3 regions of the [Enterobacter] lignolyticus SCF1 genome follow, and region 2 is predicted to be linked to each of the others. Evidence: predicted binding sites of a transcription regulator. Region 2 holds the regulator's gene; each other region holds the start of a gene.
What was found. Region 2 encodes Fur, which represses iron uptake genes when iron is present. Its sites were predicted from a motif close to ATAATAATGAGAACNACTATCAA; they were not measured.
Positions count from the first base shown of each region.

Region 1: the regulator Fur is predicted to act here: its motif matches at 3,241-3,263, upstream of sufA (Fe-S cluster assembly scaffold SufA).
Region 3: the regulator Fur is predicted to act here: its motif matches at 5,289-5,311, upstream of exbB (tol-pal system-associated acyl-CoA thioesterase).

Region 1 covers NC_014618.1:2,241,975-2,249,979, forward strand. The annotation lists gene lpxP (kdo(2)-lipid IV(A) palmitoleoyltransferase) at 1-662, shown strand, start outside; gene ENTCL_RS10565 (translesion error-prone DNA polymerase V autoproteolytic subunit) at 1,219-1,638, shown strand; gene ENTCL_RS10570 (Y-family DNA polymerase) at 1,641-2,906, shown strand; gene sufA (Fe-S cluster assembly scaffold SufA) at 3,304-3,678, shown strand; gene sufB (Fe-S cluster assembly protein SufB) at 3,681-5,168, shown strand; gene sufC (Fe-S cluster assembly ATPase SufC) at 5,186-5,932, shown strand; gene sufD (Fe-S cluster assembly protein SufD) at 5,907-7,178, shown strand; gene sufS (cysteine desulfurase SufS) at 7,175-8,005, shown strand, end outside.
Region 2 covers NC_014618.1:3,339,043-3,347,047, forward strand. The annotation lists gene ENTCL_RS15550 (pyridoxamine 5'-phosphate oxidase family protein) at 1-181, shown strand, start outside; gene pgm (phosphoglucomutase (alpha-D-glucose-1,6-bisphosphate-dependent)) at 231-1,871, opposite strand; gene seqA (replication initiation negative regulator SeqA) at 1,896-2,450, opposite strand; gene ybfF (esterase) at 2,634-3,398, shown strand; gene ybfE (LexA regulated protein) at 3,529-3,822, shown strand; gene fldA (flavodoxin FldA) at 3,972-4,502, shown strand; gene fur (ferric iron uptake transcriptional regulator) at 4,791-5,243, shown strand; gene ENTCL_RS15585 (ChiQ/YbfN family lipoprotein) at 5,312-5,644, opposite strand; gene chiP (chitoporin ChiP) at 5,693-7,096, opposite strand; gene glnS (glutamine--tRNA ligase) at 7,507-8,005, opposite strand, start outside.
Region 3 covers NC_014618.1:776,232-784,236, reverse strand. The annotation lists gene ENTCL_RS03755 (methyl-accepting chemotaxis protein) at 1-1,262, opposite strand, end outside; gene ENTCL_RS03750 (aldo/keto reductase) at 1,499-2,539, shown strand; gene ENTCL_RS03745 (ESA_00282 family adhesion-associated protein) at 2,586-3,089, opposite strand; gene ENTCL_RS03740 (hypothetical protein) at 3,192-3,596, shown strand; gene ENTCL_RS03735 (hypothetical protein) at 3,602-4,021, shown strand; gene exbD (TonB system transport protein ExbD) at 4,064-4,489, opposite strand; gene exbB (tol-pal system-associated acyl-CoA thioesterase) at 4,496-5,227, opposite strand; gene metC (cystathionine beta-lyase) at 5,478-6,665, shown strand; gene yghB (DedA family general envelope maintenance protein YghB) at 6,797-7,456, shown strand; gene ENTCL_RS03710 (AraC family transcriptional regulator) at 7,490-8,005, opposite strand, start outside.

The sequences.
Region 1 (8,005 bases), 1.1 Mb from region 2:
GAATGGGGCTTATCGAAACCGGGATGGCATGGTTCTGGAGCGATGCCAGAGTCAAAAAGTGGTTCGATGTCGAAGGTTATGATCACCTGCAGTGCGCGCTGGCGGAGAATAAAGGCGTGATGGTGGTCGGCGTGCATTTTATGTCGCTTGAGCTGGGTGGTCGAACCATGGGGCTTTGCCGCCCGATGATGGCGACCTACCGTCCGCACAACAGCCCGCTGATGGAGTGGGTGCAGACGAAAGGACGCCTGCGCTCCAATAAAGCGATGATCGACCGCCGTAACCTGCGCGGGCTGGTGCATGCGCTGAAGCAGGGAGAAGCGGTGTGGTTTGCGCCCGATCAGGACTATGGCCGTAAAGGCAGCGTGTTTGCGCCGTTCTTCTCCGTGTCTTCTGCGGCAACAACCGACGGCACGCGCATCCTTTCGCGCCTGTCGGGGGCAAAGCTGCTGACCGTCACGATGGTGAGAAAATCCGACCGAAGCGGGTACCGTCTGCATATCAGCGACGTGATGAAAGATTACCCGGCGGAAGATGAGTTTCTTGCCGCCTGCTATATGAACAAGGTGATTGAGAAAGAAATCCTGCGAGCGCCGGAGCAGTACCTGTGGGTGCACCGTCGCTTTAAGACCCGCCCGCTGGGTGAATCGTCGCTGTATTGATTCCTGTTGATGCCTGTAAGGGCGTGATATTCGGATTGCCGGGTGTCGCGCCCTTTTTTATTTCCGCGATGAAAACCTGCGCCCGCTGATCTTCAGAGCACCTGATGATGTCTTGCTGAGGCCATGAGGAGCAGACGCCAGCGGCGGGCGGCCCGCTGGGGCCCTGGCGCGCAAAGCGCGCTGAAAAGAGGCGGTATTCTGCGCTAAAAAAGAAACCAGATATATTTATTCTTTACTGCGAGAACCTCCAGACAGCCAAAATAAATTTGGCTTACAGAACGCGTTATTAAAGAATTTCTCATCCCCTGATGTTATTTCGAATATCCCAGTTCTTGCGTTTATCCATTAAACGAAAATAGTTTCGGTGAAAAGGCTAAGCTCTCCGATTTAGCGCTGCGCTGATTTTTTGGCCACGGTCATCCGCAGGGGCATTCGTGCGAAAAACTAAATATCGCTATCCAATAATGGGTTACGGGAAAGCCAGAAATCAGGGGTTGATCTGCTTCTTCGTCAAAACTACTGTATATATGTTCAGTATTAATTGATGGTGATTATGATGCAGTTTTTCACGTTAAGAGAACGCCGTTCAGTACCGTTTTTTCCCTTCTATAGCAGCCTTGTCCCATGTGGTTTTCCGTCTCCTGCGCAGGATTACGTCGAGAAACGTATCGATCTGAACGAGCTGCTGGTATCGCACCCCAGCGCTACCTATTTTGTTAAAGCCTCGGGTGACTCCATGGTAGAGGCTGGAATAGGCGACGGTGATTTGCTGGTGGTAGACAGCGCGCTCACGGCGGAGCATGGCAATATTGTGATTGCGGCGGTTGACGGGGAGTTTACCGTAAAGCGCCTTCAGCTCAGGCCGACCGTTCAGCTCATCCCCATGAATAGCGCCTACAAGCCGATTGTGATTGAGAGTGAAGGGCAGCTCAGCATTTTTGGGGTTGTGACATTCATCATTAAGGCCGCGGGTTAACCATGTTTGCGCTTTGTGATGTGAACGCCTTTTACGCTTCCTGCGAAACGGTATTTCGCCCGGACCTGGATGGTCGGCCGGTTGTGGTGCTGTCAAATAACGATGGTTGCGTCATCGCAAGAAACGCTGAGGCGAAGCCGTTCGTTAAGATGGGGGAACCTTATTTCAGCCAAAGGGACGCTTTCAGACGCCATGGCGTCATTGCATTTAGCAGTAATTACGAGCTGTATGCGGATATGAGCAACAGGGTCATGACGACGCTGGAGGAGCTCTCACCTCACGTCGAGCTTTATTCCATCGATGAAGCTTTTTGCGATCTGTCCGGAGTTCGAAACTGTCGGGATCTTACTGATTTTGGCCGGGAGATACGCGAAACGGTTTTACAACGAACGCATCTGACGGTCGGGGTTGGCATCGCCCAGACCAAAACGCTGGCCAAGCTTGCCAACCATGCCGCAAAAAAATGGCAACGACAGACCGGCGGCGTCGTGGATTTATCGAATGTGGAACGGCAGCGGAAGCTGATGGCGGCGCTGCCGGCAGATGACGTGTGGGGCGTTGGACGTCGAATCTCCAGGAAGCTGGAGTCTATGGGGATAAAGACGGTACTGCAGCTGGCCGACACCGATATCCGCTTCATCAGAAAGCACTTCAGCGTGGTGCTGGAGAGAACGGTAAGAGAGCTCCGCGGTGAACCGTGCCTTGAACTTGAGGAGTTCGTTCCGGCGAAACAGGAAATTATCTGCTCGCGTTCTTTTGGCGGACGCATCGCTGAGTATGAGTCCATGCGGCAGGCCATCTGCTGCTATGCCAGCCGTGCGGCGGAGAAACTCAGACGCGAGCACCAGTTTTGCCGTTTCATCTCTGCGTTTGTTAAAACCAGTCCGTTTGCATCGCAGGAACCGTACTATGGCAACAGTTCAGCCGTGAAGTTACTGACGCCGACGCAGGACAGCCGGGATATTATCAGCGCGGCGACGCGCTGTCTGGATGCGATATGGAAAGAGGGATACCGTTATCAGAAGGCGGGGGTGATGCTTGGCGATTTCTTCAGTCAGGGCGTCGCTCAGCTGAACCTGTTTGACGATAACGCGCCGCGACAAAACAGCGCTGCGCTGATGCAGATCCTTGACCAGCTTAATGTAAACAAGGGGCGGGGGACGCTGTACTTTGCCGGACAGGGCATACAGCAGCAGTGGCAGATGAAGAGAAACATGTTATCTCCCCGATATACGACGCGGTACAGCGATCTTCTTGTCGTCAGATGATGGGCGCCGCGTCAGGCCTGGCGCCAGGTTTTTGACGCTGGCTATGCCACATAAAGCGGCTGGCGGACAGCGAAACGGAAAAAAATAAGCTAATAATTATCCTCTAATTCATTGATTCATAGAAAATTTAAAAATCTATCTCATAAATAGGTATTTTCTATGCATCTTTTTGCTCTTCAACCACGTTTCGCATTAGATATGCGAATTTTTCATATCTATCAATCGATTAAATAACAAACGTCCAGCCTGTGAACCCTTTCTGCAGGGTCTATGCTTATTAAAAGCGTGCAGAAACGGCCATGACGGCGAAAGCCCCTGCTGGTGAGGGGTTGAAGTGATAATCGTTATCACTACCATGATGCTATGCCCAGATGGCTTCAACACATGAGGTGGACCTATGGAATTGCATTCAGGAACCTTTAACCCCGACGACTTCAGCTGGCGCGGTATTCACCTGACGCCTGCGGCGGCGGCGCACGTCCGCGAGCTGGCGGCAAAGCAGGACGTGCAGGGGATACGGCTTGGCGTTAAGCAGTCCGGCTGCGCCGGTTTTGCCTACGTACTGGACACGGTGACCGAGCCTCACGACGACGATCTGCTGTTTGAATCCGACGGCGCGAAGCTGTGGGTATCCCTTAAGGCCATGCCGTTTATCGACGGCACCGAAGTGGATTATGTCCGTGAAGGATTAAACCAGATCTTTAAGTTTCATAACCCGAAAGCGCAGCACGAATGCGGCTGCGGCGAGAGTTTCGGCGTGCAGGCGGAGTAACTATGTCGCGGAATACTGAAGCAACTGACGATGTCAAAACCTGGACCGGCGGCCAGCTGAACTATAAGGAAGGGTTTTTCACCCAACTGCAGACCGACGAGCTGGCGAAAGGGATCAATGAAGAGGTGGTGCGCGCCATCTCGGCAAAACGTAACGAGCCTGAATGGATGCTGACGTTTCGCCTGAACGCTTACCGCGCGTGGCTTGAGATGGAGGAACCGCACTGGCTCAAGGCGCACTACGACACGCTCAACTATCAGGATTTTAGCTACTACTCCGCGCCGTCGTGCGGCAACTGCGACGACAGCTGCGACGCACAGCCGGGCGCGGTACAGCAGCCCGCGGGCAACGCCTTTTTGAGTAAAGAGGTGGAGGCCGCGTTCGAGCAGCTTGGCGTACCGGTCAGAGAGGGTAAAGAGGTGGCGGTGGATGCGATATTCGACTCCGTTTCGGTCGCCACGACCTACCGCGAGAAGCTGGCGGAGCAGGGCATCATTTTCTGCTCCTTTGGCGAAGCCATCCACGATCACCCGGCGCTGGTGCAGAAGTACCTGGGCACCGTGGTGCCCGGCAACGACAACTTTTTCGCCGCGCTGAACGCGGCCGTAGCGTCTGACGGCACCTTTATCTATGTACCGAAAGGCGTGCGCTGCCCGATGGAGCTCTCCACCTATTTTCGTATCAATGCGGAAAAAACCGGGCAGTTTGAACGCACGATCCTGGTGGCGGACGAAGGCAGCTACGTCAGCTACATCGAGGGGTGTTCGGCGCCGGTCCGCGACAGCTATCAGCTGCACGCGGCGGTGGTGGAGGTCATCATTCATAAAGATGCCGAGGTCAAATACTCCACGGTGCAGAACTGGTTTCCCGGCAATGACAACAGCGGCGGTATCCTGAACTTTGTCACCAAGCGCGCGCTGTGCGAAGGCGAAAACAGCAAGATGTCCTGGACCCAGTCGGAAACCGGCTCGGCGATCACCTGGAAATACCCAAGCTGTATCCTGCGCGGCGATAACTCCATCGGCGAGTTTTTCTCCGTGGCGCTGACCAGCGGCCGCCAGCAGGCCGATACCGGCACCAAGATGATCCACATCGGGAAAAATACCCGTTCGACCATCATCTCAAAAGGCATTTCCGCCGGGCACAGCCAGAACAGCTACCGGGGCTTAGTGAAAATCATGCCGACGGCGACCAACGCGCGCAACTACACCCAGTGCGACTCGATGCTGATAGGCCCGGACTGCGGCGCGCATACCTTCCCCTACGTCGAGTGCCGCAACAACAGCGCGCAGCTCGAGCACGAAGCGACAACCTCGCGTATCGGCGAAGATCAGCTGTTCTACTGCCTGCAGCGCGGCATCAGCGAAGACGACGCTATCTCGATGATCGTCAACGGCTTCTGTAAGGACGTTTTTTCAGAGCTGCCGCTGGAGTTTGCCGTAGAAGCGCAAAAACTGCTGGCTATCAGCCTCGAACACAGCGTCGGCTAAGGATTAAGGGATAAGACATGTTAAGTATTAAAGAGTTACAGGTAGCAGTCGAAGACAACGCGATTCTGCGCGGGCTGAGCCTTGAGGTGCGTCCGGGCGAGGTCCACGCCATCATGGGGCCCAACGGCTCCGGGAAAAGCACGCTCTCGGCAACCCTTGCCGGACGGGAAGATTATACCGTCACCGGCGGTTCGGTCACCTTTAAAGGGAAGGATCTGTTTGAGCTGGCGCCGGAAGACCGCGCGGGCGAAGGCATTTTTATGGCCTTCCAGTATCCGGTGGAAATCCCCGGCGTCAGCAACCAGTTTTTTCTGCAGACCGCGCTGAATGCGGTGCGCGGCTATCGCGGGCAGGAGCCGCTCGACCGCTTCGATTTCCAGGACCTGATGGAAGAGAAGATAAAGCTGCTGAAAATGCCGGAAGATTTGCTGACCCGCTCGGTCAACGTCGGCTTCTCCGGCGGTGAGAAAAAGCGCAACGACATTCTGCAAATGGCGGTGCTGGAGCCTGAGCTGTGCATTCTCGATGAGTCGGACTCCGGTCTGGATATCGACGCGCTGAAAATCGTCGCCGACGGCGTGAACTCGCTGCGCGATGGCCGGCGCGCGTTTATCATCGTGACGCACTATCAGCGCATCCTCGACTATATCAGGCCGGATTATGTCCACGTGCTTTACCAGGGGCGAATCGTCAAATCCGGAGATTTCACGCTGGTGAAACAGCTGGAGGAGCAGGGCTATGGCTGGCTTACCGAACAGCAGTAACGCGCTGCAGCAGTGGCACCATCTGTTTGAGCGCGACGGCGAGCGCCGCACGCCCTGGGCGCAGCAGCACCTGCAGCAGATGCTGCGCCTTGGGTTGCCCTCCCGTAAGCATGAGGACTGGAAGTACACGCCGCTCGACGGCCTGCTTAACGGCCCGTTTGTCGCGCTGCAAACGTCGCTGAGCGCGGCCCAGCGGGATGGCCTGGCGCTGCCGCTGGATGCGTTCCGGCTGGTGTTTGTCGACGGGCAGTTTTGCCCGGCGCTGAGCGATAACCTGCAGCACAGCGGGTTTACGGTCACGGTGGATAACCTTCGTGACGCGCTGCCTGCCGCCGTGCAGTCGGAGGTGTTTTTGCATCTCACGGAAAGCCTGTCGGCCACCGTCACGCATATCGCCGTTGCCCGTCATCAGCGTCCGGCAAAGCCGCTGCTGCTGCTGCATATCACGCAGGGCGCCGACGGGGACGCCGTCAACACGGCGCACTATCGTCACCATCTGGAGCTGGCCGAAGGCAGCGAGGCGACGGTTATCGAGCATTATGTCAGCCTGAGCCAGGCGCGCCACTTCACCGGTTCGCGTCTCACCATGCAGGTCGCCGACAACGCGCAGCTGCACCATATCAAGTTGGGGTTTGAAAATGCCGTCAGCCATCACTTTGCCCACAACGATATTCTGTTGGGGCAGGACGCCGCCGCCTTCAGCAACAGCTTCCTGCTGGGCGGCGCGGTGCTGCGTCACAACACCAGCGCCCGGCTTAACGGCGAGAATGCGACGCTACGCATCAACAGCCTGGCGATGCCGGTAAAAAGCGAGGTGTGCGATACCCGTACCTGGCTTGAGCATAACAAGGGGTACTGCAACAGCCGCCAGCTGCATAAAACCATCGTCAGCGATAAGGGGCGCGCGGTGTTTAACGGGGTTATCACCGTAGCGCAGCACGCCATCAAAACTGACGGGCAGATGACGAACAACAATCTGCTGCTGGGACGGCTTGCCGAAGTGGATACCAAACCGCAGCTTGAAATCTATGCCGATGACGTCAAATGCAGCCACGGTGCGACCGTGGGGCGTATCGACGACGAACAGCTGTTTTACCTGCGTTCCCGCGGCATCGGGCAGCAGGCCGCGCAGCAGATGATCATTTATGCCTTTGCCGCTGAGCTGACCGAAGCCATCAGCGACGATGCGCTAAAGCAGCAGGTGCTGGCCCGTATCGGCCAACGCCTGCCGGGAGGTGGAGCATGACCTTTGCCGTCGAACGGGTCAGGGCGGATTTTCCGGTCCTTACCCGCGAAATCAACGGACAGCCGCTGGCGTATCTCGACAGCGCCGCCAGCGCGCAGAAACCGAATCAGGTGATTGACGCCGAGGCTGCGTTCTATCGCCACGGCTACGCCGCCGTGCATCGCGGCATCCATACGCTGAGCGCGGAGGCGACGACGCGCATGGAGAACGTGCGTCAGCAGACGGCGAACTTCCTTAACGCCCGCTCGGCGGAAGAGCTGGTGTTTGTCCGCGGCACCACCGAGGGGATAAACCTGGTCGCCAACAGCTGGGGCAACAGCAACGTTCAGGCCGGGGACAATATCATCATCAGCCAGATGGAGCACCACGCCAACATCGTCCCCTGGCAGATGCTCTGCGCCCGGGCGGGGGCGGAGCTGCGCGTGATCCCGATGAACGTCGACGGCACTCTGCAGCTTGAGGCGATGCCGGGTCTGTTTGATGCGCGCACGCGGCTGCTGGCCATCACCCAGGTGTCCAATGTGCTCGGCACCGAGAACCCGGTAAAAGCGATGGCGGCGCTGGCGCATCAGCACGGCGCGAAAGTGCTGGTGGACGGCGCTCAGGCGGTCATGCACGCGGCGGTGGATGTGCAGGATCTCGACTGCGATTTCTACGTCTTCTCTGGCCACAAGCTCTATGGCCCGACCGGGATCGGCATTCTGTACGTCAAAGAGGCGCTCCTGCAGGCGATGCCGCCGTGGGAAGGGGGCGGGTCGATGATCGCTACCGTCAGCCTGACCGAAGGGACGACCTGGGCGAAAGCGCCCTGGCGCTTTGAGGCGGGA
Region 2 (8,005 bases):
CACGGGATACGCATCGATACTGCAGAGTCGTGAGGAGATGCAGCACGGGCTGGATGCCATCATGCGCCAGTCGGCACCGGGAAAAACCTTTCGCTATCGGGAGCAAATGATGAAAGCGGTCTGCGTCGTACGCATCGACTGCGAAACGTTAACCTGCCATCGTCATTCCCTCCCCAGCTAAAGGGCAAAAAAAACGGGTTCCCTCAGGAACCCGTTTTATCACTCGCTCGTTACGCGTTTTTCAGCACTTCACTGACTATCTCAACCGCTTCTTTCTCAATACGCTTACGGTGTTCGTCGCCGAGGAAGCTTTCGCAGTAGATTTTATACGCATCTTCCGTACCGGACGGACGGGCTGCAAACCAGCCGTTGTCGGTCATGACCTTCAGACCGCCGATAGACGCGCCGTTGCCTGGCGCCGCCGTCAGCCGCGCGGTGATCGGATCGCCCGCCAGGGTGTTGGCGCTGACCATCTCCGGAGAGAGCTTAGACAGCGCGGCTTTCTGCGCGGAAGTCGCCGGCGCCTGCAGACGGTTGTAGCTCGGCGCGCCGAAGCGGGCCGCCAGCTCATCGTAGTGCTGCTGCGGGTTTTTGCCGGTAACCGCGGTGATCTCCGCCGCCAGCAGACACATGATGATGCCGTCTTTGTCGGTAGACCACGGCGTACCGTTGAAGCGCAGGAATGACGCGCCCGCGCTCTCTTCGCCGCCAAAGCCAAAGCTGCCGTCAAACAGGCCGTCGACGAACCACTTAAAGCCCACCGGCACTTCCACCAGCCGACGGCCCAGCGCGTTCACCACGCGGTCAATCATTGCTGACGACACAAGGGTCTTACCGACGGCAACATCGGCGCCCCACTGCGGACGATGCTGGAACAGGTAGTTGATCGCTACCGCCAGATAGTGGTTGGGGTTCATCAGCCCGGCCGGGGTCACGATGCCGTGGCGGTCGTAATCCGGGTCGTTGGCGAAGGCCAGATCGAACCTGTCGCGCAGCTGCAGCAGGCCCGCCATCGCGCACTCAGAGGAGCAGTCCATACGGATAGCGCCGTCTTTATCGAGGTGCATGAAGCGGAACGTTTGATCGACATGATCGTTAACAATGGTCAGATCGAGCTTGTAGAACGCCGCAATACGTTTCCAGTATTCGATGCCCGAACCGCCGAGCGGGTCGACGCCCAGCTTCAGGCCCGCTTTCTGGATAGCCGCCATGTCGACGATATCCGCCAGGCCTTCGATAAACGGCTGGACCAGATCGCGCTCTTTAATGTGGCCAGAGGCCCATGCGGCATCCAGCGACATGCGTTTCACGCCTTTCAGGCCGTCGGCCAGCAGCGCGTTCGCGCGATCTTCCACCACTTTAGTGACGTTGGTGTCCGCCGGACCGCCGTTTGGCGGATTGTATTTAATACCGCCGTCTTCCGGCGGGTTGTGCGACGGCGTGATGACGATACCGTCAGCTTGAGCGCCGCCTTTTTTGTTGTGAACCAGGATAGCATTCGAGATGGCAGGCGTCGGGGTATAACCGTTCTGCTCCTGCACAATCACGTCCACTCCGTTGGCCGCCAGCACTTCCAGTACGGAAATGATCGCAGGCTCAGACAGCGCGTGAGTATCCTTACCCACAAAGCACGGACCGGTGATGCCGTTTTTCGCACGCTCTTCCGCAATTGCCTGAGCAATCGCCAGAATGTGCGGTTCGTTAAAGCTATGACGCGCGGCGCTGCCACGGTGACCGGAGGTCCCGAATTTTACCGCGTGGTCCGCGTTGCCTGCCTGCGGCTTCAGCACGTAGTACTGAGACGTCAGCTGGGCGACGTTGATCAAATCACTCTGTTGCGCAGGTTGGCCTGCGCGGTTATGAGTTGCCATTGCCTGGTCCTTCTCATGCAAGGGTTAGATTGTGCCGCAAACCTTTTCAATTAATTCCGCAGGGAACTGCATTGACTGCATGATGTGTTCAATCATGCTGCATTTACGACCGGTGTTCGTGTTGGTGATCACCCAGTACGGGGTTTCTGGCACCTGTTTGGGTTTAGTCTGGTTGCCGTTTTTCAGCAGCGTCTGCTCGTCCGCGGCGAAATAGACGCGGGTACGGCCATGCAGAGACTCCGTCGCCTCAGCAAACGCGTTGCCGTCCAGTGAGTAGAGTGTAGTCAGCACCAGCATAAAGCGGTTGACCGCTTTTTTCTGTTCTGCGTATTCGTCAGAAAGCAGCAGCTCGCGCATGGCGCGAACCTTATCTTTCGGCGTCGGCGTCGTCGCCGCCTTCACGGCAGCGGCAGGTGCCGGAGCAGCCGCAGGGGCCTCTTTGACGACGGTAGCGGCTGGCTGGGACACGGCGGAAAATTTCAGCATGCGCCGTAAAATGTCGGATGCGCTCTCGCCAATGTGCAGGGTGTGGCTGGCAATATAGCGATAGAGTTCATCATCAACTTCGATCGTTTTCATCTTAATCCAGTACGATATCTTTTCTGAATACAAGTCGCTGAGATTATAAGGTCAAATCCCAACAGCGGATAGCGTCAAACCAGGGTGGCGGCAATTTCAGGAATACTTCCTGGTATTGCAGCCGGGCGGCAGAATGTTCAACATAATACCCTAACCCGACAGAGCGAAAAAAAGAACTTTGCCATGAAATTGAATAGCCGAGCGCTAACTGCGCAAAACCTGCACACTCATTCTCCTATCGTCCTCGTCCACGGCCTGTTCGGCAGCCTGGATAACTTAGGCATCCTCGCCCGCAGCCTGGTCGCCGACCACGATGTCGTGCAGGTGGACATGCGCAATCACGGCCAGTCGCCGCGCGCCCCGGAGATGACGTACAAAGCCATGGCCCAGGATCTGCTCGACACCCTCGACGACCGGCAAATTGCAAAGGCCACGCTGATTGGCCACTCCATGGGCGGCAAAGCGGTGATGGCGTTAACCGCCCTCGCCCCTGAGCGTATCGACAAGCTGGTGGCAATCGATATCGCGCCGGTGGATTACCAGGTGCGCCGTCACGATGAGATCTTCGCCGCCATCAACGCGGTAACCGACGCCGGGGCGACCTCCCGTCAGCAGGCCGCCGCCGTGATGCGCGAACATCTGCAGGAAGAAGGCGTTATCCAGTTTCTGCTGAAATCCTTTATCGACGGCGAATGGCGCTTCAACGTACCGGTGCTGTGGGAGCAGTATCCGCATATCGTCGGCTGGGAGCCTATCCGCCCATGGGATAAGCCCGCGCTCTTTATTCCTGGCGGCAATTCGCCGTATGTGACGGAGGCCTACCGACAGCCGCTGCTGGCGCAATTTCCGCAGGCGCGGGCCCACGTCATCGCCGGCGCCGGCCACTGGGTGCATGCGGAAAAACCCGAGGCCGTTCTGCGCGCAATTCGCCGTTATCTGGCAGAGTGATTAAAAACCGAGCGACCGCGCACCATAATGCCCGTCGGCGTTGGCGCGCCGGACTCCGTGATGTATGATTGCGCGCTATCTACGCCGGAGGGTATTCCGGCGGCTTGTTTCCCCGAAGTCACTCTGAATCATGGCAAAAGAACAAACGGACCGTACGACATTAGATTTGTTCGCAAATGAGCGTCGCCCGGGAAGACCCAAAACCAGTCCGCTCTCGCGCGATGAACAGCTGCGCATTAACAAGCGCAATCAGCTAAAACGCGATAAGGTCCGCGGCCTGAAGCGCGTCGAGCTGAAGCTGAACAGCGACGCCGTCGACGCGCTCAATGAGCTGGCCGACGCCCGCAATATGAGCCGCAGCGAACTGATTGAAGAGATGCTGATGCAGCAACTGGCTACCCTGCGCGGCCAGGGGATTGTCTGAAAATCCGCAAAAACAACATTTTCATGTAGCAGAGAGTGCAGTACGGCGCGATAGCGGTTTTCGCGCACCGCTGCTCCTGCTATGATTGCCCTTATCTGTGGGCATTATGCCACCACCATTTCAAGACGTTTCAAGAGGTTATTTTACTCATGGCAATCGTAGGCATTTTTTTTGGCAGCGATACCGGCAACACCGAAAATATCGCAAAAATGATTCAGAAACAGCTGGGTAAAGATGTTGCTGAGGTGCATGACATTGCCAAAAGCAGCAAAGAAGATCTCGAAGCTTTCGACATTCTGTTGCTGGGTATCCCGACCTGGTACTACGGTGAAGCGCAGTGCGACTGGGACGACTTCTTCCCGACGCTGGAAGATATCGACTTCAACGGCAAGCTGGTTGCCCTGTTTGGCTGCGGCGACCAGGAAGACTACGCGGAGTATTTCTGCGACGCGCTGGGCACCATTCGCGACATCATTGAGCCGCGCGGCGCGGCAATCGTTGGCCACTGGCCGACCGCAGGCTACCACTTCGAAGCCTCTAAGGGCCTTGCCGATGACGATCACTTCGTCGGTCTGGCGATTGACGAAGACCGTCAGCCAGAAATGACCGCAGAGCGCGTTGAAAAATGGGTCAAGCAGATCGCAGAAGAACTGCATCTGGAAGCGATTAAGAACGCCTGATCTTGTTGCGGCGCATCGATTAAGCTGTGCCGCATTAATAGATAAAAGCAATCAAAATAATCGCTACAAATTTTTAACTTTTCAGCGCAGATCTGTACAATAACCGTTGATTTGACGAGGACAGATGTTTCGCTTTGCAGATGATGCCTCGTTTTTAAAAGCAGACTTTGCTCAGGAGTTGTAGTTTTCATTTAAACATGGCAGTTCTATAATGAGACGCATTATCCTGATTACACTCTTAGGTGATACTTCCCAGAGGGAAGCATTTAGCAACAGGACAGATTCCGCATGACTGACAACAATACCGCATTAAAGAAGGCCGGCCTGAAAGTCACGCTTCCTCGTTTGAAAATTCTGGAAGTGCTGCAAGAGCCGGATAACCACCATGTCAGTGCGGAAGACTTATATAAACGCCTTATTGATATGGGTGAAGAGATTGGTCTGGCAACGGTTTACCGCGTGCTTAACCAGTTTGACGACGCAGGTATCGTGACCCGTCACAATTTTGAAGGCGGTAAGTCCGTTTTTGAACTGACGCAGCAGCATCACCACGATCACCTGATCTGCCTCGACTGCGGTAAAGTGATCGAATTTAGCGATGACTCTATCGAAGCGCGTCAGCGTGAAATTGCGGCGAAACACGGCATCCGTCTGACCAACCACAGCCTGTACTTGTACGGTCACTGTGCTGAAGGCGACTGTCGCGAAGATGAGCACGCGCACGACGGCGTCGAAAAATAATCTTCCGCTGAAAGAAAAAGCCAACCCGACGGTTGGCTTTTTTATTGGCATAAACAGAAGATAAAACGTTATTGGGCAGTATTATTGCTGCGGATTTCCTTCCAGATTTTATCGCAACGCGCTTTAACCGCCTGGTCATTGCCCGTGCGCGTAGCCTGAATGCAGTTCTGGTAATCCAGCACGCGCACGCTTTCCTGATTCGCGAACTGCTCGTGCTGCTTCTCCTGCTTCAGGACGTTCAGCACGCTCTGGCAGGCCTGAATTTTGTCAGGGTTGCCTTCCGCGGTGTTGATACAGGCGCTGTAGGCGTCCTTCAGCTTTGAATCTTCTTTTGGCGCAGGCGGCTGCGCGCAGGCGACCAGCCCGGATGCCACGATAGCGACCAGCATTAATTTCTTCATAGTGCGACCTCAACGTTGTGCGGCGGGAGAGCCCCGCCGCGTCTGGCATCAGAAAATAGTGAACGGTGCGATAACCATGAATTTCACGTCACGCTCATCCTGGAAGATGTTGCCGTAGCCGCCGCTCCAGCTCGGAATATCGGAGTGGTTGTCGTACTGGGTGAAGTGCAGCTTGAACAGCGTTCCTTTCGCGCGTCCTTCCTGAACGGTGTACATGGCGTCCAGGCTGTAGGACGATTCGGTCAGGCGATAGTTCGGATCGTAGTAAGCATCCGGCGTCGCCATTTTGCCCGGCTTCGCATCCCAGGCGTAGACGTAGGACGCGCCCACGGCCCAGCCCGGCATGTCCCAGTTTTTCAGGTCATACATCGCGCCGAAGAACACCGCTTTTTCGCCGTTGGCGTTGAAGTCTGAGCGGTTATCCCACCAGATATCCAGACGACCGTTTGAAGAGGCGTAGGTCGGGGTCATACGCTGCAGGAAGTAGCCCTGCTGACCTTCGGCTTTAACCCAGGTTCCTTCCAGCCGCAGGTCGACAACATCGGCCACTTTGTAGCCGAAGGTCAGCGCCTGCAGCCAGGCGGTGCCGTCATAAATATCGTTGATGCCGCCGTTGCTGACTTTGTCGCGGGTGCCGTAGAACTGATAGCTGGTGGTCATCGGCGCGCCGGCCACGTCGAATTTATAGCTGGCTTTGGTAAAGTACTGGTCGATATAGCCCTGCGCCTGGCCGAAGGCGGCTTCCAGCACAAAGTTATTTTTGAAATCATACTTCGCGCCCAGCGAGTGCAGATAATCGACCTTGGTCTTCTTATCGTTTTGATAGAAGTCGTCCATTTCGATATGCCACGGCGCTTTATACTCGTTGGTCCACATATAGGAGAAGCTCAGCGCCCCGGAATCGCCATAGTCAAAGTTGGCTCCGGCTTCCGCCCCCTGATAGGTACCCGGCATAAAGCTCCAGTGCGGCGCGAGCAGCGTCTGTCCGGTCGGCTGGATATAACCGGCGCGAGCCCAGGCTGGGCCGTACTTAAATTTCGCCGCGGCCTTATACAGGCTGATACCGCTCTTATCGCCGGAGTAATCTTCGTCGTACGCTTTATTGCTGGAGGAGAAGGCAATTTCGTTCGGGTGTCCGCTTTCTGCAGACTCCGCCATTTCAATGGCCGTGAACGCGGCAATATCAATACCGAACATGTCGGCAGCATAGCCGGACTGGAAATCCAGGTTGGCGTTCCAGGTCGCATGCGAGAGGTTGGTTTTGTACTGATCGCCGTCGGTAACGTCTTTACGGTCACGCTCACGCTGCCAGTAATAGATGCCGCCGGTTAAACTTGAATCGTCGATGAATCCTGCTGCGCTGGCCTGCGGAACCGCAACCCAGCCCGACATCGCGGTGACACCGGCAATAGCCAGCGCCAGCGTACTACGTTTGCCACTGAACGTACGCATGTGTATATCCTCTTTGACTTTTAAAAAACGCTGTGTGCAAAAGGGCAAACAGCGATAAAAATAAAAAACTGACAAATAAAAGTAGCGAATCAATAACCTTCCGAATGCTACTGGGAATAGACTATTTTTCGCGACGCGAATTATCAATCCTTTTTCCGCACGAAAGCGCAAGAGTATGACAAAGCGCACATATTTGATTGCGTTTTGTTACAAATAGCAGGTTAAGGGTGTGATGTCGCAAGCCACGTCCTGCAACGGATTGAGAGGAAAACAAAAAGTGAATGCGCGAAAATGTAACAGGCAGCGGAAAAGGCGTGTCATACAATACGCGTATTATTTCGCTACGCGAAAATGTCATAAATAAAAAAGGCGCTGCCGGAGCAGCGCCTCTCTATTTTCACACCACGGCGTTATTCGCCGATTTTCGCCCAGGTATCGCGCAGGCCGACGGTACGGTTAAACACCAGCTTCTCGGCGGTCGCATAGCGGCTGTCGAGGCAGAAATAACCTTCACGCTCAAACTGGTACGCTTTACCTGCTTCCGCAGTCTTCAGCGAAGGTTCCGCATAGCCCTGGCGGATAACCAGCGATTCCGGGTTGATGGTGGCCAGGAAATCCTCCGCCGCCCCCGGGTTCGGGATGCTGAACAGACGGTCGTACAGACGGATCTCGACCGGCAGCGCGTGTGCGGCGCTCACCCAGTGGATAACGCCTTTCACCTTGCGGCCGTCCGCCGGGTCTTTGCTCAGGGTGTCCGCATCATATGAACAGAAGATGGTGGTGATGTTACCTTCCGCATCTTTCTCCACGCGCTCGGCCTTAATCACGTACGCATTACGCAGACGCACCTCTTTGCCCAGCACCAGACGCTTGTACTGCTTGTTGGCTTCTTCGCGGAAATCCGCGCGA
Region 3 (8,005 bases), 2.3 Mb from region 2:
ACCGAATCCGTTATCAGGTTTTCAATCTCTTTCGCCGCGTCGGCGCTGCGGCGGGCCAGATTGCGAACTTCGCCTGCGACCACCGCAAAACCGCGGCCCTGCTCGCCCGCGCGCGCCGCCTCTACCGCGGCATTCAGCGCCAGAATGTTGGTCTGGAACGCAATGCTGTTGATAACGCCGGTTATCTCGGAGATTTTCTTCGAACTCGCCGAGATGCCGGACATCGTGCTCACCACCGCGCTGACCAGCTCGCCGCCCTGGCTTGCCGTTTCCGACGCCGCTTCGGCAAGCTCGCTCGCCTGCTGGGCGTTGCTGGCGTTATGGTGCACCGTCGCCGTGAGCTGCTCCATGCTGGCGGCCGTCTCTTCCAGTGCGGACGCCTGCTCTTCGGTGCGCGATGACAGATCGTTATTGCCGGTGGAGATTTCCGCCGCCCCGCGCCAGATGTTCTCGCTGCCGCGGCGGATATTGCTCACCGCCTCGCGCAGGCTGTCCTGCATCGCGTTAAGCAGCGGCACCAGTTGCCCGACACAGTTGCGGCCAATCTCGGCCACCGGCTGGCTCAGGTCGCCCTGGGAGATTTGCTTAAAGTGGTGGCGCAGCGTCGCCAGCGGTTTCACCAGCATGGCGACCAGATAGCGGTCGGTAAACAACAGCAGCAGTAAGCCGACGATCACCGCCGCGATAATTAACGAACGGGTCGCGGTCGTCAGGCCGTCTACCACCACGCGGGTGTTATCCAGCCGGGTGCTGGCGGCGGCGTTAAACTGCTCGGTGCTGGCGCCAAACGCGCGGCTGAGCGCCGGGGTTACCGTCGTCGCCTGCTGGCGATACTGTTCGGCGGTGCCCTGGGTCGCCAGCTTCATTTGCGGAACAACGCCGTTATCGAGCAGCGCCTGCCAGTTAGCCAGCGTTTGGGCGGAAAGGGCGGCATCCATCGGGCCGGGAGAGATTTTTTTCAGCGCCTCAAGCTTGCCGCGCATATTGTCCAGCGCCTGCTGAACCGGGGCGAAATCCGGGTTCTCCCCGGCCGCTTTGCTTTCCATTGCCCGGCTAAGGCGGGTCACAAAACGGAAATACTGATCGTTGCCCTGGCTGAGCAGGGTCATCTGCGTCACCAGCTCTCTGTCGACCGCATTGCCTTCAGCGACGTTGGATAACGAAAACACGCTGTAAAGCCCGACGCCGGACCAAAGAAGGGCAAAAGTCCCCAGGATAGTCAGCATGACCATCCGGATAGTGAAGTTGCGAAGCAGGTACATAGGCTCTCCTGACCGTTACGAGGTAAATGTGATATTCATCACAATTAAGGAGTTATCGGCAGCGCGTCAGGAAGTTATAACGATTTGTGATAATTTTTCACTGAAATCGTTTTCATTTGTTAATAACGTCTGCGAATGCGGAAATCGCTCACACTGTGATCGCGCAAGCTTCTGCTTTATGCTGGAGAGGATAAGATAGAAACGACGTTTCAAAACGATTATCTGAAGGAGTGCTCATGTCCTGGTTAGCCAGTCCGGATCGTTATTCCCATATGCAGTATCGTTATTGCGGCAACAGCGGTTTGCAGCTGCCCGCGCTGTCGTTAGGGTTATGGCACAGCTTTGGCCATATCCAGTCGCTTGACTCCCAGCGCGCGCTGTTGCGTAAGGCCTTCGATCTGGGGATCACCCATTTTGATCTCGCCAATAACTATGGCCCGCCGCCGGGCAGCGCTGAGGAAAACTTTGGCCGCCTGCTGCGCGAGGACTTCGCCACCCTGCGAGATGAGCTCATTATTTCCACCAAGGCGGGCTACGATATGTGGCCAGGGCCGTACGGCTCCGGCGGGTCGCGTAAATATCTGCTGGCCAGCCTCGACCAGAGCCTCAAACGTATGGGGCTGGACTACGTCGATATTTTCTACTCGCACCGCGTCGATGAGAACACGCCGATGGAAGAGACGGCCGCCGCGCTGGCTCAGGCGGTGCAGAGCGGCAAAGCGCTGTATGTGGGCATCTCCTCCTATTCCACCGAGCGCACCCAGGCGATGGTCGGCCTGCTGCGCGAGTGGAAAATCCCGCTGCTTATCCACCAGCCGTCCTATAACCTGCTCAACCGCTGGGTCGATAAAACCGGGCTGCTGGATACGCTTGCCGACAACGGCGTCGGCTGCATCGCCTTCACCCCGCTGGCGCAGGGGCTGCTTACCGGGAAATACCTTAACGGCATTCCGGACGGTTCGCGCATGCAGGTGGAGGGTAAAAAGGCGCGCGGCCTGACGGAAAACATGCTGAGCGAAAGCAACCTCAACAGCCTGCGTCTGCTGCAGGGGATGGCGGAAAAACGCGGACAGACGATGGCGCAAATGGCGCTGAGCTGGCTGCTGAAAGACAAGCGGGTCACCTCGGTGCTGATCGGTGCCAGCCGGCCGGAGCAGCTGGAAGAGAACGTCAAGGCGCTGGACAACCTGCAGTTTAGCGCTGAAGAGCTGGCGCAGATCGACCAGTACGTGGCGGACGGTCAGCTCAACCTGTGGCAGGCGTCATCGAATAAGTAAGCTCGCCCGGCCCCTCTTTGTCCAAAGGGGGGCCGCTGCGTCGGCGTCAGATATCCTCCGGACGCACCTGCGGACGCTGATACTCCGGCCAGACCAGCGCCACCAGCGACGGATAGGCGTCCAGGCTGAACTCCTGAAAACACTGCTGCAGGTTGAGCACGTCCAGATCGCCGCGCGGAACCTTCTCGCCGTTCAGGCAGCGCTTTTTAATATTGTCGTAATATTTGTACACCGCCGAATTGAGGTCGCTGCAACGCCGTTGCGCATCAAATAAACCCGGTGTGGCGTTTAATTCTGCAATACTCATCCGTTTAATAGACGCATGAAGAAAGTCAATATATTCATGATTTACGCGCCAGTACCATACCGGCGTGATTGCATTCATCAATACCGAAAAATGATCTTCGCCCTCTTCTTTGCTCAGTAACTTAACCGGTGGGGAAACCGTTTCCGTATTGCCAGCGCCTTTTTTAGTAAAATCAGAGATAAATAAAAGAATAACAACGGTAAGTAATAGCAGCGCTATCACGAAATAGATAATACTGTTCATGGTTTACTCCATTTTTTTTGATTTTAAAATTCCACCATGATATTGTCAACGAACTCACTTCTTCAACGCACTTATCTTGTTGAAACTAAAAGGACATCAGGCATGATACCCGAGACGCTCATCCCGGCTTGCTTCCACATATCCGCCGCAGAGCAGGATGCCGGGAAAGCAGAAAATAACGCCAGTTTACCTCAAGGCAAGACAACGCTCGAAGATTATGAATCTGAAATATTGACGGCTATTAGCCATAATGGCCAGTCACGCAATATGCTGCTCGAAGAGCGCGACCGTCATTTAAAAGACCGCCTGTTTCGTGTGGTAAAAATTGAGACCTTTGCCCGCGTGCTCAATGACTTACAAATCGAGGGCGAAATTGATGCCCAGACATTAAGTCAAATTATTGCAGAAAAAACCGAGAAAATTAACGAAGCCGGAAATGAAATTTGGCTTAATTTAATCACCCGAGAAAAAACGTCAGCGTTATTCTATGAATTTCAGGCTGAGTAAAAAAAATGAAAGCGGTTGAGAATAATAACGTTTATTTGACTTTGGACGACAGAAACAGCGATGAAGTCATTCTCAAACATAACCTTGAGGCGCTGGTGAACGCCAGAAACGCCGCCATTGAAGAAACCGCCAAGGCGCTGGTGTCCATCCCCGCGGCGCTGGTGCGCATGAAGTGGCAGAACCGCCGCGAGATTTACGCCTGGCAGGTCAAAGAAGAGATCTACGGCGCAGCGCTGGCGGAAGTGATAGCGCGTAACCCTCAGTTGAAAGAGAAAATACTCGCCCACATTGAGGCCAGCTATCAGCATATCCGTTCACGCGAGACCGCCACTCTGCGCCTGACCCGCCGCCTCTCCGACGGCGATTTTCGCAGCGCCTGCGTCAATATCGTCGCGCGGGATGAAAACGCCGAAAAGCAGATGTAAAAAAGGCCGGCGTTTGCCGGCCTTGTCGCATATAGGGTGCCGTCACTGCGCTTTGACGGTCTCTTCGCCCACCAGGCCAATCTTCAGATAACCTGCCTGGTGCAGGGTATCCATCACCCGCATTATGGTCTCGTAGTCCACGGTTTTGTCGGCGCGGAAGAAGATGGTGGTGTCTTTTTTGCCTTCCGTCAGGGCGGTAATCTCCGCCACCATGTTGCCATCGGTGACCGGCTCGTTGCCGAGGAACATCGATTTATCCGCCTTGACCGTCAGGTAAACCGGTTTCTCCGGACGCGGCTGCGGCTGGCTGGAGGAGGCAGGCAGATTCACCTTCACATCCACGGTCGCCAGCGGCGCCGCGACCATGAAGATAATCAGCAGCACCAGCATGACGTCGATAAACGGCGTCACGTTGATCTCGTGCATTTCGCCGTTATCGTCCAGATTTTCATTAAGACGCATTGCCATCGGACATTACCCTACACGTAATTTCTGCGCGGTGCGTACCGGCTGCGCGCCGCTGGCGCCAAGATCGAGATCGCGGCTTTGCAGCAGCAGCACCTGCGCCGCCACATCCCCCAGCAGGGCTTTGTAGCTGCCGATCATGCGCGCAAAGACGTTATAGATAACCACCGCCGGAATGGCGGCGAACAGGCCAATCGCGGTCGCCAGCAGGGCTTCGGCGATCCCCGGCGCGACGACCGCCAGGTTGGTGGTCTGCGTCTGCGCGATGCCGATAAAGCTGTTCATGATCCCCCAGACGGTGCCAAACAGGCCGACAAACGGGGAAATCGCGCCGATAGTGGCCAGATAGCCATTACCGCGGCCCATATGACGCCCCACCGCGGCCACGCGGCGTTCGAGGCGAAAACCGGTACGTTCTTTGATGCCTTCGTAATCTTCAGCGCCAGCGGAGAGCTCGCGCTCGTTCTGCGCTTCGCTGATAAGCTGGCGGCTCAGGCTTTTCGCCTCAAAGGCGCCGGCGATATCGCTGGCCTGATTGAGGGAGCGGGCGTCGCCTAACAGCTGCTGTTCACGCTTGAGGCGGCGTTTGTGAGAGATAAGTTCGGCGCTTTTGCTGAAGAAAATGGCCCAGGTGACAACGGACGCCAGTACAAGGCCTATCATCACCACCTTTACCACAATATCGGCATGGTGATACATACCCCAAACGGAGAGATCCGTCTGCATCAAATTATTACCCACTCTGTATCTCCAGGATCTAAATCACAAATTCTGCGCGTAATCATATCAAAACATTGTCGAATTGATAGTGGTTCTCATTACTATTTACATAGTGCAACAATCATCACTCCTTTTCCTTGCGCTCACACAGTAAAATTGCGCATTGCCGCCGCCGCGTAAAATTTTACGCTTTATCAATAAAACGCGGGTACACGCCTGAGCAATCATGATAGTTTAGACGTCCAGACGTATAAAAACAGGCAGAGCGACCATGTCAGAAAAGCAACGTGATACCCTACTGGTGAACGCCGGGCGCCGTAAAAAATATACCCAGGGCTCGGTAAACAGCGTGATTCAGCGCGCGTCTTCCCTTGTTTTCGATACGGTGGAAGCCAAAAAGCAGGCCACCCGTAATCGCGCCAAAGGCGAACTGTTCTACGGTCGCCGCGGTACGCTCACCCACTTCTCCTTGCAGGAAGCCATGTGCGAGCTGGAAGGCGGCGTCGGGTGCGCGCTTTTTCCCTGCGGCGCAGCCGCCGTCGCCAACACCATTCTGGCCTTCGTCGAACAGGGCGACGAGGTGCTGATGACCAACACCGCCTACGAACCAAGCCAGGATTTCTGCAGCAAAATTCTGGCAAAACTCGGCGTCACCACCCGCTGGTTCGACCCGCTGATCGGCGCGGATATCGAGCGCCTGGTCCAGCCCAATACCAAAGTCGTGTTCCTGGAATCGCCGGGTTCTATCACCATGGAAGTGCACGACGTCCCGGCGATTGTCACCGCCGTCCGCCGCAAAGCGCCTGACGCCATTATCATGATCGACAACACCTGGGCGGCGGGCGTGCTGTTTAAGGCGCTGGATTTCGGTATCGATATCTCCATTCAGGCCGGGACGAAATACCTGATTGGCCACTCCGACGGCATGGCCGGTACTGCGGTGTCCAACGCGCGCTGTTGGGATACGCTGCGGGAAAACGCCTACCTGATGGGGCAAATGCTCGACGCCGACACCGCCTATATGACCAGCCGCGGGCTGCGCACCCTGGGCGTGCGCCTGCGCCAGCATCATGAAAGCAGTCTGAAAATTGCCGAATGGCTGGCGTCGCATCCGCAGGTCGAGCGGGTAAATCACCCTGCACTTCCCGGCAGCAAAGGGCATGAGTTCTGGAAACGTGACTTTACAGGCAGCAGCGGCCTCTTCTCATTCGTACTCAAAAAGCGCCTGAACGATGATGAAATGTCCCGCTATCTCGATCATTTCAGCCTGTTCAGCATGGCCTATTCGTGGGGCGGTTTTGAATCGCTGATTCTGGCTAACCAGCCGGAACATATCGCCGCGATCCGCCCCGAAGGTTCGCCTGACTTTACCGGCACGCTGATTCGCCTGCACATCGGTTTAGAGGACGTTAACGATCTGATGGACGATTTAGCGGCGGGTTTTGCCCGCATCGTGTAAAGTGAGAGGGTATGGACAGATTCGCGGACACGGAGTGATTAAAAAGTCTGCTGGAGTTGCGTCCGGGATCAAGGCGTCCCGGGCAATTCAGGAGTACAATACGCCCAAAATGTTGTTCCACAGGAAAGTCCATGGTTGTTATTCAAGAAATTGTCGCCGCGCTCTGGCAGCATGATTTTGCCGCACTGGCGGACCCGCACGTCGTGGGGGTTGTTTATATGGTCATGTTTGCAACGCTGTTTCTGGAAAACGGCCTGCTTCCGGCGTCTTTTTTGCCGGGCGATAGCCTGCTGCTGCTCGCCGGCGCCCTGATTGCCAAAGGGGTCATGGGCTTCTTACCCACCGTGGTTATCCTCACAACTGCCGCCAGCCTCGGCTGCTGGTTAAGCTATATTCAGGGCCGCTGGCTCGGCAATACGCGCATCGTCAAAAGCTGGCAGGCGCAGCTTCCGGCTAAATACCATCAGCGCGCAACCTGCATGTTCGACCGTCACGGCCTGCTGGCGCTGCTGGTCGGGCGCTTTCTGGCGTTTGTTCGCACCCTGCTGCCGACCATGGCGGGGATTTCCGGCCTCTCCAACCGCCGTTTCCAGTTTTTTAACTGGCTGAGCGGCCTGCTGTGGGTCGGCGTGGTCACCAGCTTCGGCTACGCGCTGAGCATGATCCCGTTCGTAAAGCGCCACGAAGATCAGGTGATGACCTTCCTGATGGTGCTGCCGATTTTCCTGCTGGTTTCCGGCCTGTTAGGCACAGTGATTGTGGTGCTGAAGAAGAAATACTCCAACGCCTGATTCCCCGCCCTCTCCCGTCGGGAGAGGGAAACATCAGATAAGCTGCATGGCGCGAATGCGCGCCGCATCCTCCCCCGGCGTCATACCGAAATAACGCTTAAATTCCCGGCTGAACTGCGACGCGCTTTCGTAACCCACCTTCATGGCGGCGGTACTGGCTTTAAGCCCGTCGTGCACCATCAGCATCCGCGCCTTATGCAGGCGATAAGTTTTCAGGTACTGCAGCGGCGAAGTGCTGGTTACAGACTTAAAGTTATGGTGGAACGCCGAGACGCTCATATTAGCTTCCGCCGCCAGCTGATCCACGCTCAGGTTCTCGGTGTACTGGCTTTCAATGCGTTTTAACACGCGGCTTATCAGGCTGAAGTGGGTCTGACGGCTCACCAGCGCCAGCAGCGCCCCGCCGCACGGCCCCAGCAGCACGTGGTAGAGGATCTCGCGAATAATCTGCTTGCCGAGGATACGGGCGTCGAGCGGGCGCTCCATCACGTCCAGCAGGCGTTCGGCAGCGCAAAGGATCTCGTCGGAAAGCATCGCGGAGTTGATGCC